One region of the Proteiniborus sp. MB09-C3 genome, then DNA from elsewhere that is predicted to be linked to it. Evidence: riboswitches for the same ligand, from Rfam matches in the RefSeq annotation. Region 1 holds a riboswitch; each other region holds the start of a gene.
What was found. A riboswitch is a leader RNA that binds a small molecule or an ion and turns the genes downstream of it on or off. The one in region 1 is predicted to bind cyclic di-GMP.
Positions count from the first base shown of each region.

Region 2: it holds a riboswitch for cyclic di-GMP, as region 1 does, so the genes downstream of both, QO263_RS06380 (methyl-accepting chemotaxis protein) here and QO263_RS01060 (transglutaminase-like domain-containing protein) in region 1, are expected to answer to the same signal.
Region 3: it holds a riboswitch for cyclic di-GMP, as region 1 does, so the genes downstream of both, QO263_RS02680 (tetratricopeptide repeat protein) here and QO263_RS01060 (transglutaminase-like domain-containing protein) in region 1, are expected to answer to the same signal.
Region 4: it holds a riboswitch for cyclic di-GMP, as region 1 does, so the genes downstream of both, QO263_RS12760 (type II secretion system protein) here and QO263_RS01060 (transglutaminase-like domain-containing protein) in region 1, are expected to answer to the same signal.

Region 1 is NZ_CP127161.1:216,496-219,750, forward strand. Features, by position in the region: gene QO263_RS01050 (DUF364 domain-containing protein) at 1-667, shown strand, start outside; gene QO263_RS01055 (hypothetical protein) at 726-1,067, shown strand; gene QO263_RS01060 (transglutaminase-like domain-containing protein) at 1,070-1,864, opposite strand; cyclic di-GMP riboswitch class I at 1,878-1,962, opposite strand; gene QO263_RS01065 (class D sortase) at 2,076-2,813, opposite strand; gene QO263_RS01070 (collagen binding domain-containing protein) at 2,977-3,255, opposite strand, start outside.
Region 2 is NZ_CP127161.1:1,324,746-1,328,000, forward strand. Features, by position in the region: gene ytaF (sporulation membrane protein YtaF) at 1-286, opposite strand, end outside; gene QO263_RS06375 (TetR/AcrR family transcriptional regulator) at 367-1,155, opposite strand; cyclic di-GMP riboswitch class I at 1,413-1,498, shown strand; gene QO263_RS06380 (methyl-accepting chemotaxis protein) at 1,643-3,255, shown strand, end outside.
Region 3 is NZ_CP127161.1:558,686-561,940, reverse strand. Features, by position in the region: gene QO263_RS02685 (metalloprotease family protein) at 1-209, opposite strand, end outside; gene QO263_RS02680 (tetratricopeptide repeat protein) at 229-1,269, opposite strand; cyclic di-GMP riboswitch class I at 1,363-1,447, opposite strand; gene trhA (PAQR family membrane homeostasis protein TrhA) at 1,667-2,347, opposite strand; gene QO263_RS02670 (hypothetical protein) at 2,522-3,019, opposite strand; gene gcvPB (aminomethyl-transferring glycine dehydrogenase subunit GcvPB) at 3,140-3,255, opposite strand, start outside.
Region 4 is NZ_CP127161.1:2,610,215-2,613,469, forward strand. Features, by position in the region: gene QO263_RS12755 (prepilin peptidase) at 1-541, opposite strand, end outside; gene QO263_RS12760 (type II secretion system protein) at 731-1,129, opposite strand; cyclic di-GMP riboswitch class I at 1,275-1,364, opposite strand; gene QO263_RS12765 (type II secretion system F family protein) at 1,442-2,647, opposite strand; gene QO263_RS12770 (type IV pilus twitching motility protein PilT) at 2,663-3,255, opposite strand, start outside.

The sequences.
Region 1 (3,255 bases):
TAATGTTGCTTTTATATACTTAATGAGAGAAAAACTGCCCTCGGGATGCTCTATATTTTCATATGGTGAGGAAATGATAGGTATGAAAGCAATTGATTGTGCTAAATGGGCTGTTACAGGAGCTGAGGATTTGCAAAGAGGTTTAGGCTGTGCTGTTATAAATGCAGCAAATAAATACATACGTACTACTAAATCTACTGAAGATATGGATACATTATATGAAAAAATAACATCTAAAGATACTGTAGGTGTAATCGGACATATGCCTCCTTTAGTTAAAAATCTAGCATCAAGGGTAAAAAGATATATTCCCTTTGACAGAGCAATAGATATTCAAGGAAGTGTTGAAGGCGCTTCAGTATATCCAATTTCAATGCAAACTGAATTATTGCCTCAATGTGATGTAGTTATTATAACTGGAACAACTATGATAAATCATACAACTGATGAAATACTTAAGATGTGTACGAATGCTCGTGAAATAGCTCTTATAGGCTTCTCCGTCCCATTTTATCCTAAAGCCTACAAAGCTAGTGGTATAACAGCAATAAGTGGAATTGAATTTATGAATGACTGCAAAGAAACACTATTCAAGAAAATATCTAGAGGATGCGGAAGATTAACTATGCATGAATATGGAAATGGTCATTTCTGTAGGATTATATGATAAAAGAAAGACATCAATGACTCTTTTTTATTACATGATTTAAGATTTGAAGTCCTTTTTGGAAATTAACAGGCTATTTAGGGGTAATGACAAGCTTATACTTAATATGTTATTCTATTCTTCTGTATCAGGCTGGGTATGTCTCTATACTTTTAAGGCTTTAAAGGGCGATTTTAAAGGTATAGCTAATTTACCCTATAAAGGAAGCAGGGCGTTTGTCACTAAGGAATTTTATATGGTTATAGGAGGTACTATATCTCCTATGGTATGGCATCTAATAGTCGTTTTAGTAGTATCTATTATAATACTTCCAGATTCTGTCTACATTCGCATTGCCTTTTTAGTTTATTCAGCATATAGAAAAACCACTGGCCTAAACCAGTGGTTTCTATTAACATAGTACTAGTATTGTTTTTCTATTTTATATTCTTTCTCGTCTTTTATCATTGAGCTAGCTGCATTTTCTTTTTTAAGTGCTGCATCATAAGTTGTATCTATAGTTACCCATTCCTTAGAATCTTCTAGATATACTTGATTCCATGCATGATATGCTTCTACATCATTTTTTCTTCCCATAACTAGCTTTGTAGGTACATCTAGGCTTCTAAGCATTGCTGCAAATAATGTAGCATAATCATAACATATTCCCTTTGAAGCTTTTAATATAATGTCTATGGAAGGTATGTATCCTGCTTGTACACTTGCAGCCTTGTCATTATCGTAGCTAATATTGTTTATAATAAAATTGTAAATTGCAATTACTTTTTCCTTGTCATTTTTTGCATTCTTAGCTAATTCTTTGGCTTTTTTCATAGCCTCCATGTTTTCGTTCCAGTTTATTATCTGATTAGATTGTAGGAACACTTTATTAGCATCTGATAGCTTTAGATTTATCTCTTCTTTTTCTACTTGTCTATATTTGTTACCTTCTACATTTTCTAAAATAGAAACAGTATATTTTCCATCTCCAAGCTGTAACGGATAGCTGTTGTTTGCTTTTATATCATAAGTATATTTTATATCGCCTTTAGTAATCATTACTTTTGCTGCAACATCCTTTTTTGGTATATAAGTGATAGTTACTAATCCATTTTCTAATTGGCTTTTATCAATATTTGAATTTGAAGCAAAAGCTATTGTAGAAAGTAATAATAATGAAATGACTAGTAAGAAGAGCACAAGATTTCTCTTTAACATAAAAAACTCTCCTTTCGGTAACTGGCTGCCATCTTATTTTTAAGTAAGGCCCTTTAGCTTTGCGTCCCTAGCTTTCACTAGGTTTGCCTTTATCGGTGAAAAGTCACTGATAAAAAAATATATTTATTTTCTTAATTTTACCATAGCTTGTCCAATTATTGCATAGGGCTACAGTCCTATGATTCTATTTTCATAGCTTACGGTTTAAGGATTATTCAAGTATTTTCCCTTTTATAATCAGCCTATGAGTTGGGTTCTTCATAGGGTGGCAGGTTATTAAGGTTATTTCTTTATCCTCCTTATTACTATATAATACCCAGACTTCTTCTGGATAAACATATAGCTTTTCTGTAACAGTATATTCAAACTGACTATCTCCAATATCTACTACTATTTTATCTTCAATCTCGACCTCTTCTAGTCTATTGAAGTTCCTTCCAAAACTACGATTTCTATGTCCTGCTATGGCATAGTTTCCGATTTCTCCTGCTCTCCCTGTGTTTTCCACACTGGCTACTGATATGTTTAGGTTGTTTTGCGTAGCTCCTTTTAGTATGGGCTGACTGAATTTGATTTTTTCTATTTTAAGAATACCTTCCATGTGCTTTTGTATATATTCTTCTCTTTCTTGTGCTACTCTTTCTGCTTCTTTTCTCTTCTTTTCTTCCCTATCTGCTTCTTCTTTCTTTTTCTTTTCTCTTTCTCTTATCTCACGGGAGTTTAGTTCTTCGATTGCGCCTATTTCTAATTCCTCCTCGCCGTATGACTCTAAGCTATTAATTTCTTCTTCCTCTTCCATATCTACACTATCTATTCTAGAGAGGCTTTGCTGCCACTCTTCTATAAGTTTAGATTGTTTGTAGTCTGCATATAGCTCTGATGCTTTTGGATATGCAGCTATGAATAAACCTGTGATGATTATTATCCATGGTATTATTTTTCTCTTCATTCTTTACCCTGCCTTTAAATCATCTTTTTAATGATAATTTTATCATCTATATATTCTTCAATACTAGTAGTTTTATGTTTAAAAGGCAGAGATTTTAGCCTCTGCCTTTCATACTATTTCCCTTTACTTCGTATAGCACCCTTTTGCTGTAGTTCTACTTTTTTTATACTATTTTTCTTCTTAGGAATAGTCCTAGAAATACTAATAGTAATCCTGTTATATAATATCCTATTTTGCTGCCTTCCCCAGTTTTAGGAAGTACTGTGCCTAATGGGATATCGTCTACATCTATCTCGATGAGCTCTTCTGTCCCATCTGGATGTCTTATGACAAATTTATCCTTGCCCTTAAATCCAGGGTTTGGAGTGTACTTCCAGTTGCCATCTTCGTCAAACTCAACTGTTCCGTTTTCTGGTGGTGTGACTATTGTTGGTTCTTCTGG
Region 2 (3,255 bases), 1.1 Mb from region 1:
TTGAGCTTTCACTTTTCCTTAAATTAGCCTTTACAATCCCTTCAAGCAAATAATATATACCTAACAGCATAAGAGCTATAAAGCTAATTGTAGTAGCAAATCTGTTTGGCAATACCATTTTCAATATGGATCCTAAAAAAAGAGAAATCGCAAGAATAAAGGAGCAAATAGTACTAATAACGGCTACCGATGAAATAGGTATTTTAATCTTACTTGTTCCATAAGCAATGCTAGCTACAAAAGCATCTAAGGATAAAGCTATAACTAATAATAAGGCTTCTAACACAGAAACGCCCCCTCAACTAAAATCTAACATTATCATAATACTCTTTAGTAATTAAAAGGTTACAAGGGATGTTTCTTTTATCAAGGCTCATGTACTTCCTTAGATAAGTTATTTTCTTTTATAAAATTATGAAGTAAGTTAAAAAGTTTTTTTTTCGATTCACCAATATCTTCTGCATCGATAAAACTTAATCCAAATAAAAAAGTCGTAATAAGTTTTGCTGTATTAATAGAATTTATATCCTTTTTATAGCTTCCTTTCTGTTTCCCATTTTCAATTATTGAAGAAAATAATTTTATTTTTATATCGATTAATTCCTTAAGCAATTCTTGCATTTTTTTATTGCTTATGTAATGGTATTTGCTTACTATTATGATAGCATTATAATACTCATTTTCTAGCTTAAATAAAGAGTCTATATAATTATCCATTACTTCTACAGGATTCTCATCAGCGAGCACAATAGACTCTATAATACTTTTTTGCTTATCAACAATATATCTAATACAGTTTTCCCATAGTTCCTCTTTGCTAGAAAAATAATTATATATAGTAGTCCTTTTTATTTTTGCTAGCTTGGCGATTTTATCCATATCAATTTCGTTAAATCCGAATCTGGGAAAAGCTTCAATTGCCTTAAGTAAAATCAATTCTCTTGTCCCAGAAACAAAAAAACCATCTATATCAGAGAAACTGTTTAGATGGTTTATTAAGTCTTCTTTATTAGAAAAATAATTATAAAAAGTGGATTTACTGATTTTACACTTTCTTGCAATATTATCTATAGTAATAGCATCTTCGCCATTAATCTCTAGGATTTCTTTTGCACAAGAAAGTATTTTTTGACGATATATCTGGCTTTTGTCCATAACAATCACTCCCATTATTTTGTAATTTATTATTATATTCGCTTCATAAAATGTATTAATTTTATAAAGCAGATATTAATATATACCCCGCCTATTGTGTCATAAGAGTAGTAAATGGATATGTTTGAGATTACCATAGAACTTTTTCCTTATTATAGCATAAAATGTTGACAAAAGTGGAAAATAGTACTACAATAATACGTGGTGTCTAATATAGTAATATTATATGTAAAAACTATTTGTACAATACAATGAAAATATATAAAAAGCTAATTTATCGAAGGATAGAGACGCGAAACCACGGATATGACATGTACGACACTATAATGACTGGGTTGTAAATATGTTTTTCCATGATTTTTTAGCTGTGGTTTTAACAGAACTCACAGCTTTCTTGCATCTATTTAAAAAGGCTGATATTTGTAGAAAAGGTTGTTCTCTTAGCAAGGTGTTAGTTTATCATAATTTCTAAAGGAGAGAATTATAAATGAAATTGACAGTGAGAAAAAAGCTAATATTTGGATTCAGTGCCTTAATTATTTTAATGATTATATTAGGTGGTGTTGGAATATACAGTCTTTCAGTAATTAACAATGAATTAACTGTTTTATATGACATGCACTTAAAAGGCATTGAATATATTAAAGATGCACAAATAAATCTAGCATCCTTGGGAGAGGACAGGGGAATGCTGATATTAGCAGTAGATTCTAAAGGACGGGAAACAGCTGCTAAAAGTATGAAGTCTACATTTGAGGAATTTGAAAAAAACTTAGAGGATTTTAAAAGTACAATAGTAGATGAGGAAGGTAGAAGTATATATTCTGAAATAACAAAACTGTGGGAAATACTAAAGCCTAACGAGGAAAGTGCTATTGCATTAGCTACAAGTGGCAAAATTGAGGAAGCTAATCAACAAACTATGGTAAATCGTCTTAATTCTGAGCAAATAGAAATAAAAATCAATTATCTCGTAAAGCAAAAAAGTGAATTAGCAGAGGCGGCTAATAATGGAAGCGACATGCTATATTCAGAAACATTAGTCATATTGATTATTATAATTGTACTAAGCGTACTAACAGGAATAATAGTCTCTTTATACATATCTAATATAATTTCCAAGCCAATAACAGTAATGGCTGGAGCTACGAAAAAAATAGCTGAAGGTGATATAACAGTACAAGCTATAAAGGTTAAAAATAAAGATGAAATTGGTGAATTAGCAAATTCCTTTAACATAATGACTGATAGGCTAAGAGATATGATAATAAAGATTACAGAAGCTTCTCAAAGTGTTGCCGCCTATAGTCAGGAGTTATCAGCATCATCTGAAGAAACAACAGCTGCTGCCGAGCAAGTATCTAAAACTATACTGGAGCTGTCCAGCGGTGCCGCAGCACAATCCGAAGAATTAGAGGCTACCAGCTCCCATATAGGTCAAATTTCTTCTGCAATACAGCAGGCTGCAGCAAATACAGAATCTGTAACTAATGCAAGTAAGAATGCTTCTGATGCTGCCAACGAAGGAGTAAGAGAGGCAGAAAATGCAGTAAGAAAAATTGATAGAGTAAAGCAGGTTTCCATAGAAAGTGCGAATGTTGTTAATGCCTTAGGAAAAAAATCAGAAGAAATTGGACAGATTGTAGATGTCATTAAGAATATTGCGGATCAAACAAATCTACTAGCTCTTAATGCTGCTATAGAAGCTGCTAGAGCAGGCGAACAGGGAAGGGGATTCGCAGTTGTTGCTGAAGAGGTAAGAAACTTAGCTGAGCAATCTTCTGCTTCGACCCAGAAAATTGAAGGATTAATAAAAGATATTCAGAGCGAGACAAACCGTGCAGTCAATGTTATTGAATCTGGAGGACAAGAAATTCTTGAAGGAGTAGAAGCAGTAAACAAGGCAGGAAATACTTTTAAGTCTATAGTTAAGGAAGTTGAAAACGTGGCAGAACAAATAAATGAAGTGAGTGCAGCTACACAGCAGATAGCTTCTGAAAGCAATGAAATAGTTAAATCGATAGATAGCATTGCAGCTATATCACAACAGACAGCAGCCTCTGGCCAAGAAGTATCTGCGGCTTCTGAAGAACAGACTGC
Region 3 (3,255 bases), 340 kb from region 1:
ATAAAAGGCCCTACGCCTATTAGAATTTGCTGCTTCGCATTTTTAGGCTCTTCATGAACCACATAGCCTGATGGATTTCCAAACCTAAAATAGCAAATATCAAAGATTGCAATCCTAGATGTTTTGCAAAACAGTTGATGAGCAAGCTCATGAACTATTACTCCAGGAAAAGTTATTATTGATATTAAAAATCCTGGTATGATAAACATAATATTACACCTCGCTTATTTATCTCCATTGATATGTTCCGTTAAAAATTGATGTCAAAAATTCGGTTTCATATTCAGCATTTTTATCTACAAGAAGATTAAACATATTGTCTCTTTCACTTATCATATCGTTATAATGATAAGCTAGAGAGAGATTTGAAACAGCTTGATTGTTATCTTTGTCAAGTTTATATGCTTTTTCTGCCATTTCCAAAGCAACTTCGTCATTATTTCTCTTAAGCTCTATTTTGGATATAGTTATGTATGCTCCTGGATTTTCAGCATTCATGCTCAACACTTCTTTGCAGTATTCTAAAGCTTCATCGTATCTTTCTTGTTCCCTACATATTGCGGCAAGAAAAAAGTATGCAGAATGAAATTCAGGTTTAGAATTAATAACTTCTCTTATTAAAATTTCAGCATAATCAAACTCTCCAAACTCATATAGAGCATCTGCTAAATAATACTTTCCTGCAACATCTTCTGGATGTTCATTCACATAAGTTTCTAGCTGAGCTACAAGTTCTTCAGTATAATAGTCCTGCTCTGAACTATTCAATATTTTATTTAAGCCTTCATTGAGGAAATAAAATGTAGCTATATTATCCATAACAGTATCAATCCTGTCTATTAAGTCTTCTTCTGCCTCTTCCCCTATTATCATATCAATTGCATCTATTGCTTTATCAATTTTATCATTCTCATAATATGCAATACTAAGCTTAGCCAAAACAAGAGTTGAGTCAGGATACTTGTTTAAAACCCTTTCATACTCATTCATAGCAGTAATGTATTTTCTTTCATTTTCAGCCCTAGCCCCTCTTTCATAAGCAACACCTGCTTTCAGTAGAGCTGGAAACATTATAAGAGATAGAATAGTAACAATAAATATAATACCAAAGAAAGCTTTTATCCATAGTGGTATTGGACGATTTGATAATTTGTCCCTACACTCGCTACACAAAGGTGCTTTATACTCAGGTTCTACTACTGAACTACTGCAATTCAAACATGCAACTATCTCATCAGCATCGTTTGCTTTTTCGATATCCTCTGTCATAATTTTGTCCTCCTTCCAAGTTATTTTAACAATAAAACAAAAAATCCCTACATGTCGAAAAGGCATGGAGAGATATGGGCTTACATGCAATAATCTGGTGGCCCAGCTACCATGGTCATTTGACTTTAGGCCTGTAGCCTTGCGTCCTTATTTTTCAATAAGTTTACCTTTTTCAAAAATTATCCTGCTAGCTTTGTTTTATCACCAAAATATTATACCAAAATCTTTATTTTATGTCTGCAAAATATCGTTGATTAATAGAGTGTTTTCCTAATTATGTGCTTTTTAGTACTTTAGTACTATAGCTAAGATTTAATAGCTTTGCATTATTTTTTTATTATTGTTTCATCTAATTGAGATTATAGTATAATGAAAAAGCTGAGAATTCTCAGCTTTTTCATTTCAAATATATAAATATTCCTAGAAAGTGCATTACACTTCCGCCTAGTACAAATAAATGCCATATAGCATGGTTATAAGGAATTTTCTTTACTGAATAAAATATTGTTCCTAATGTATAGACTATTCCACCTGCCAATAACCAAATGAAAAATCCTTTCGGCACCATCTGCAGCATAGGCCTTACTGCTATAACTACTATCCAGCCCATAAGCACATACATAAGTACAGAAACCATTTTAAACTTATCGAATTTATTATAGGTGAATATCTTAAATCCTATGCCAAATAACGCTATAGTCCATACAGCAACTAATATACCTATTCTCCAATATCCTGTCATAGATAGCAATGTAACTGGAGTATAAGTACCTGCAATAAATAAAAATATTGAAGAATGGTCAAATACTCTAAGTATCTTTTTTATTTTTTCATTTTGAAAGCTATGATATAGGGTTGAAGATGTATACAGACAGATGGAGCAAAATCCATATATGCTGAAGGCCACTATTGATATTGTACTTTTATCCCAAATAGCATATATGAGCAAAATAGTCAAAGTGACTACGCTAAATAGAACACCTACGCCGTGAGTTATGCTGCTGGCTATTTCCTCCTTTATAGAGTAAGCCTTCTTTGAAATTTCATTAACTCCCAAAGATTTATTTAATTCATTCATTAAATCACTCTCCTCTTTTAATATCTCTAAATATATTATACACCATGTAGTATTAAAAAACACTAGTAGTAGTATTAAAAAACACCATAAATATAAAAAAATCAGGAATCTAAACTCCTGATTTTTTTCAATGCCGCAATAAACCCGCAGTTATCTGCGGGTCTAAACATTTAGCTATCCTCTTAAGTCAACCTTTAAAGGCCTTCCTTTTTCATTTAATGTAATCTTAGTGATCTTGACCAATTTTTTCTCATCATTGATCTTGTCGCATTCAAGTACTTGATATGTCTTGGAAGTATCTCCATTAGCTTTATAAACATCACCAAGTAATTTAAAAAATGAGTATGGATGATCTGGATCTTTTAGACAAATCATTGATGAATTTTGTTTTAACATAGTGTCAGTAATTAACTTTGCATAATCAATATCCTTAAGATCTCCAATTAAATAGTATTCAGCTTCATCAGCTAAGTCTTCGAAGCTTTTAACCTGCTTCATTGAAGAATTTCCCTTAGCTACAGCACCTATTGTAGCAAAAAGAGGTAGAATTCCCCATCCTTTGTGACCTGAAACCACAAAAGAGTCTTTATTAGCTACTGCTTCTTCGATATAGCTTGCAAATGCTTCTGTCATAAATTCTTGGTCTACTAATTTTTTCAACATTGGATTCATATAATCACTCCATCAAAAAATTATAACTATTTTTATAGTTTTGTCATATTGTTATTTTTTTATCCAGCAATATAAAAATTCAGGCAAGGAGCATGCCTTACCTGAATTTAAGATTAATATTTATTTACTCCATTTTAAGATAAGGTCTTTTGCTGCCTTAGCTTCATCTATTCTTCTAACTGGTGTATTATGTGGTGCTTCTTTTAACAGATTAGGATCTTTTTCTGCTTCTTCAG
Region 4 (3,255 bases), 1.5 Mb from region 1:
TAAGCTTTATGTCTCCTCCTCCCATGCCACCTTTTGAGACTATAGCAATAACTAGAAATAATCCTCCTCCTAATAATAGAGCTAATATGCTATTCATTAGATTAAATGGTGTTTTATACAATATAAATAATGTGAGCTTATGAATAATAGTTATTATGAAAATAATAATTACTAAAGAATCCGGTATTATTTGATGATAGTAGTCTATTAAGCTAATGACAATTAAAATGCTCACAATAGAGCTATAAAAAAAGAAATCAATTAATAATCCATAAAAATGAAAAAATATAGCATATAAAATACCATTCAATAGTTCAACAATGGGATACTGTGGGGAAATGGACTCCCCACAATATCTACATTTGCCTTTTTGCAATAGAAAGCTAAGTACAGGAATAAGGTTGTCCCATTTTAAAGGAGTGCTGCATTTAGGACAATGGGAAGAAGGATAAGCTATAGACTCTTCTCTAGGTATTCTGTATATGCATACATTTAGAAAAGAACCTATTAAAGTTCCGAATATGAATGTTAGTATGTACATGGTAAGCTCTCCTTTAGTCAAATTTTCTGTTTACTTTGAAGCATTTCAATTAAAAAGTTATATTATGTGGGACAAGGTCCTGTCCCTGAAGTCCTTCAAAAGTTATATTATGTGAGACAAGGTTCCTGTCCCTGAGGTCCTTCAGGATAAAATTCCTGTTCTTGTGCTCTTCTCTCTAGGTTCTCAATTCTACTCATTTGATACTGTTATATCTCCGCCAGTAGAAATCGTTACTTTATAATCTTTTCCATTAACTTCTGCGTTAGAGATTCCAGTAGGTGCTTTAGGCCATTCCTGAAGATAATTTCCCCAACCATTATCATCGTCTTTATTTGCTTCTGTCCATACTACATCAGCCTCAGTTGGGACTCCTTCATCTGCTATATACATTGTTGCTGCACTTGTAAGTACTTTAATATTAGCCTGATGTGCAGTATCTGCTGCTGCTTTTCTTGATGTAGTTAGCTTAGGTACCGCAATAGCTGCCAATATACCCAGTATAGCTATAACAACAACTAACTCCACTAAAGTAAATCCTTTTTTATTTTGCTTTAACTGCTTTAACTGCTTTAAAATAAATTCGAACATATCTGTTCCCCCTTGTTATTATTTTTTATCAATACCATATAATAGATGCAACTATTATTTCTTTTCTAAACCACCACCCTTCGAAAATAGTATTAAAAAATTGTCCTTTGGTACAAAAAAAGCTGCACAAATAACACTAAATTATTTATGCAGCTGAACGATCATGGCTACTTCTCAGTAGCTTTAGACTCTAGCTTTGCGTCGCTATTTTTCAATAGCTTTGCCAATTATTCTGTTGATATCTACAATAATATTTTAGTTACTAAATCCTGTCAATACAAAATTTGCTATTTTTCTAGTGTTTTTTTGCTTTTACATCTGTACAGTATTGACCATGTCAAACATTGGCAGTGCCATGGCTATGACTATAAATCCCACTACTAGCGCCATGAATACTACTAGAAGAGGTTGGAGCATTTCTGTCATTTTTTGAATGGCTACCTCTACCTCTTCGTCATAGAAGTCTGCGCTCTTATTTAGTATTTCATCTAGTGAGCCTGATTCTTCTCCTATTTTTATCATTGAATCCACCATAGGAGGAAATACCCTAACTTCTTTAATTGTTCTGGATAGAGGAATTCCTTTCCTTACTTCTTCCTTTGCATTTTCTAGTCTAAGGCTTAAAAACCTGTTGTTGACTATTTTTGATACTACATCTAGAGCTTGAAGTAAGGGTATCCCACTTGATAGAAGCGTAGACAATGTTCTAGTAAATCTTGAAGTAGCTATCTTTATGCTTGTGTCCTTAAAAATTGGTATTCGAAGCTTTAACCCATCAATAAATAATCTTCCAGATTCTTGCTTTCCAAAATATCCTATAATAAGTGCTAAAATAAGTATTGAAGCTAAATATATATACCACTGGTTTTTGAGAGAATCACTGATGCTTAAAAGCAATTTAGTTGGAGCTGGCAATTCTATTCCACTGCTTTCAAACATTCCAATAAAAGTAGGCATGACAGCCACTAACAAGAAAATCACTACTGCTATTGAAACAACTCCTAGAACAATGGGGTAAATCATTGCTCCTTTTACTTTATTTTCGATTTTATTCTCTTTTTCATAATGTATTGCCATTCGTTCCATTATTACATCAAGGTTACCACTTACTTCTCCTGCCTCAACCATGTTTACTAGCAAGCTAGGAAAAACCTTTTCGTATTTTCTCATTGATTCAGATAAAGTCATTCCTTTTTGTACATCATCAAAAACAGCTCTTGTTGCATTTCTCATTGCTTTATTTTCAGTCTGGACTTCCAATATATCTAGACATTTAATTATGCTGACACCTGCATTTAGCATTGTGTAGAACTGCCTGCAATATACTGCTATATCCTTTTTAGTAACCTTTTTCGAAAAATAAGACGATACTGGTTTTTCTTCCTCTTTATGCTCTATTGATATAGGCATGTATTCGTTATTTCTTAGCATCGATAGTACTTCTTGTTCACTGTTAGCCTCATAGATTCCTTCTATAATTTGTCCGCTATCTGTAACTGCTCTATACATAAACTGCATAAAATCACCACCTGATTATAATACATAGTTTCTGATAATATCAGTATTTACAGACTGATTCAGTGCCGTTTCCCCACTTATCAAGCCTCTTTTGTATAAAGATAATAGTGAATTATCCATTGTCTGCATACCAAACTTGGCACCGGTTTGGATTGCTGTATCAATTTGATGAGATTTTTCTTCTCTTATTAAATTTCTAATTGCAGAAGTAACAATCATGACTTCAAATGCAGCTACTCTGCCTTTTCCATCTAATCTAGGTAAAAGCTGTTGAGATACAATTCCCTGAATAACCGAAGAAAATTGAATTCTAATTTGCTGCTGCTGATAAGGAGGAAATACATCTATTATCCTATCTATGGTCTTTGCAGCTCCTAATGTATGTAAGGTAGATAAAACAAGATGCCCTGTTTCAGCAGCTGTTAATGCAATACTTATAGTCTCCAAATCTCTCATTTCTCCTACAAGGATCACATCAGGATCCTGTCTTAGGGCAGACCTAAGAGAATTTGCAAAACTCAAGGAATCATTGCCAATTTCCCTTTGATTAACTATGCTTTTATTATGTCTGTGCAGATACTCTATCGGATCCTCTAAAGTTAATATGT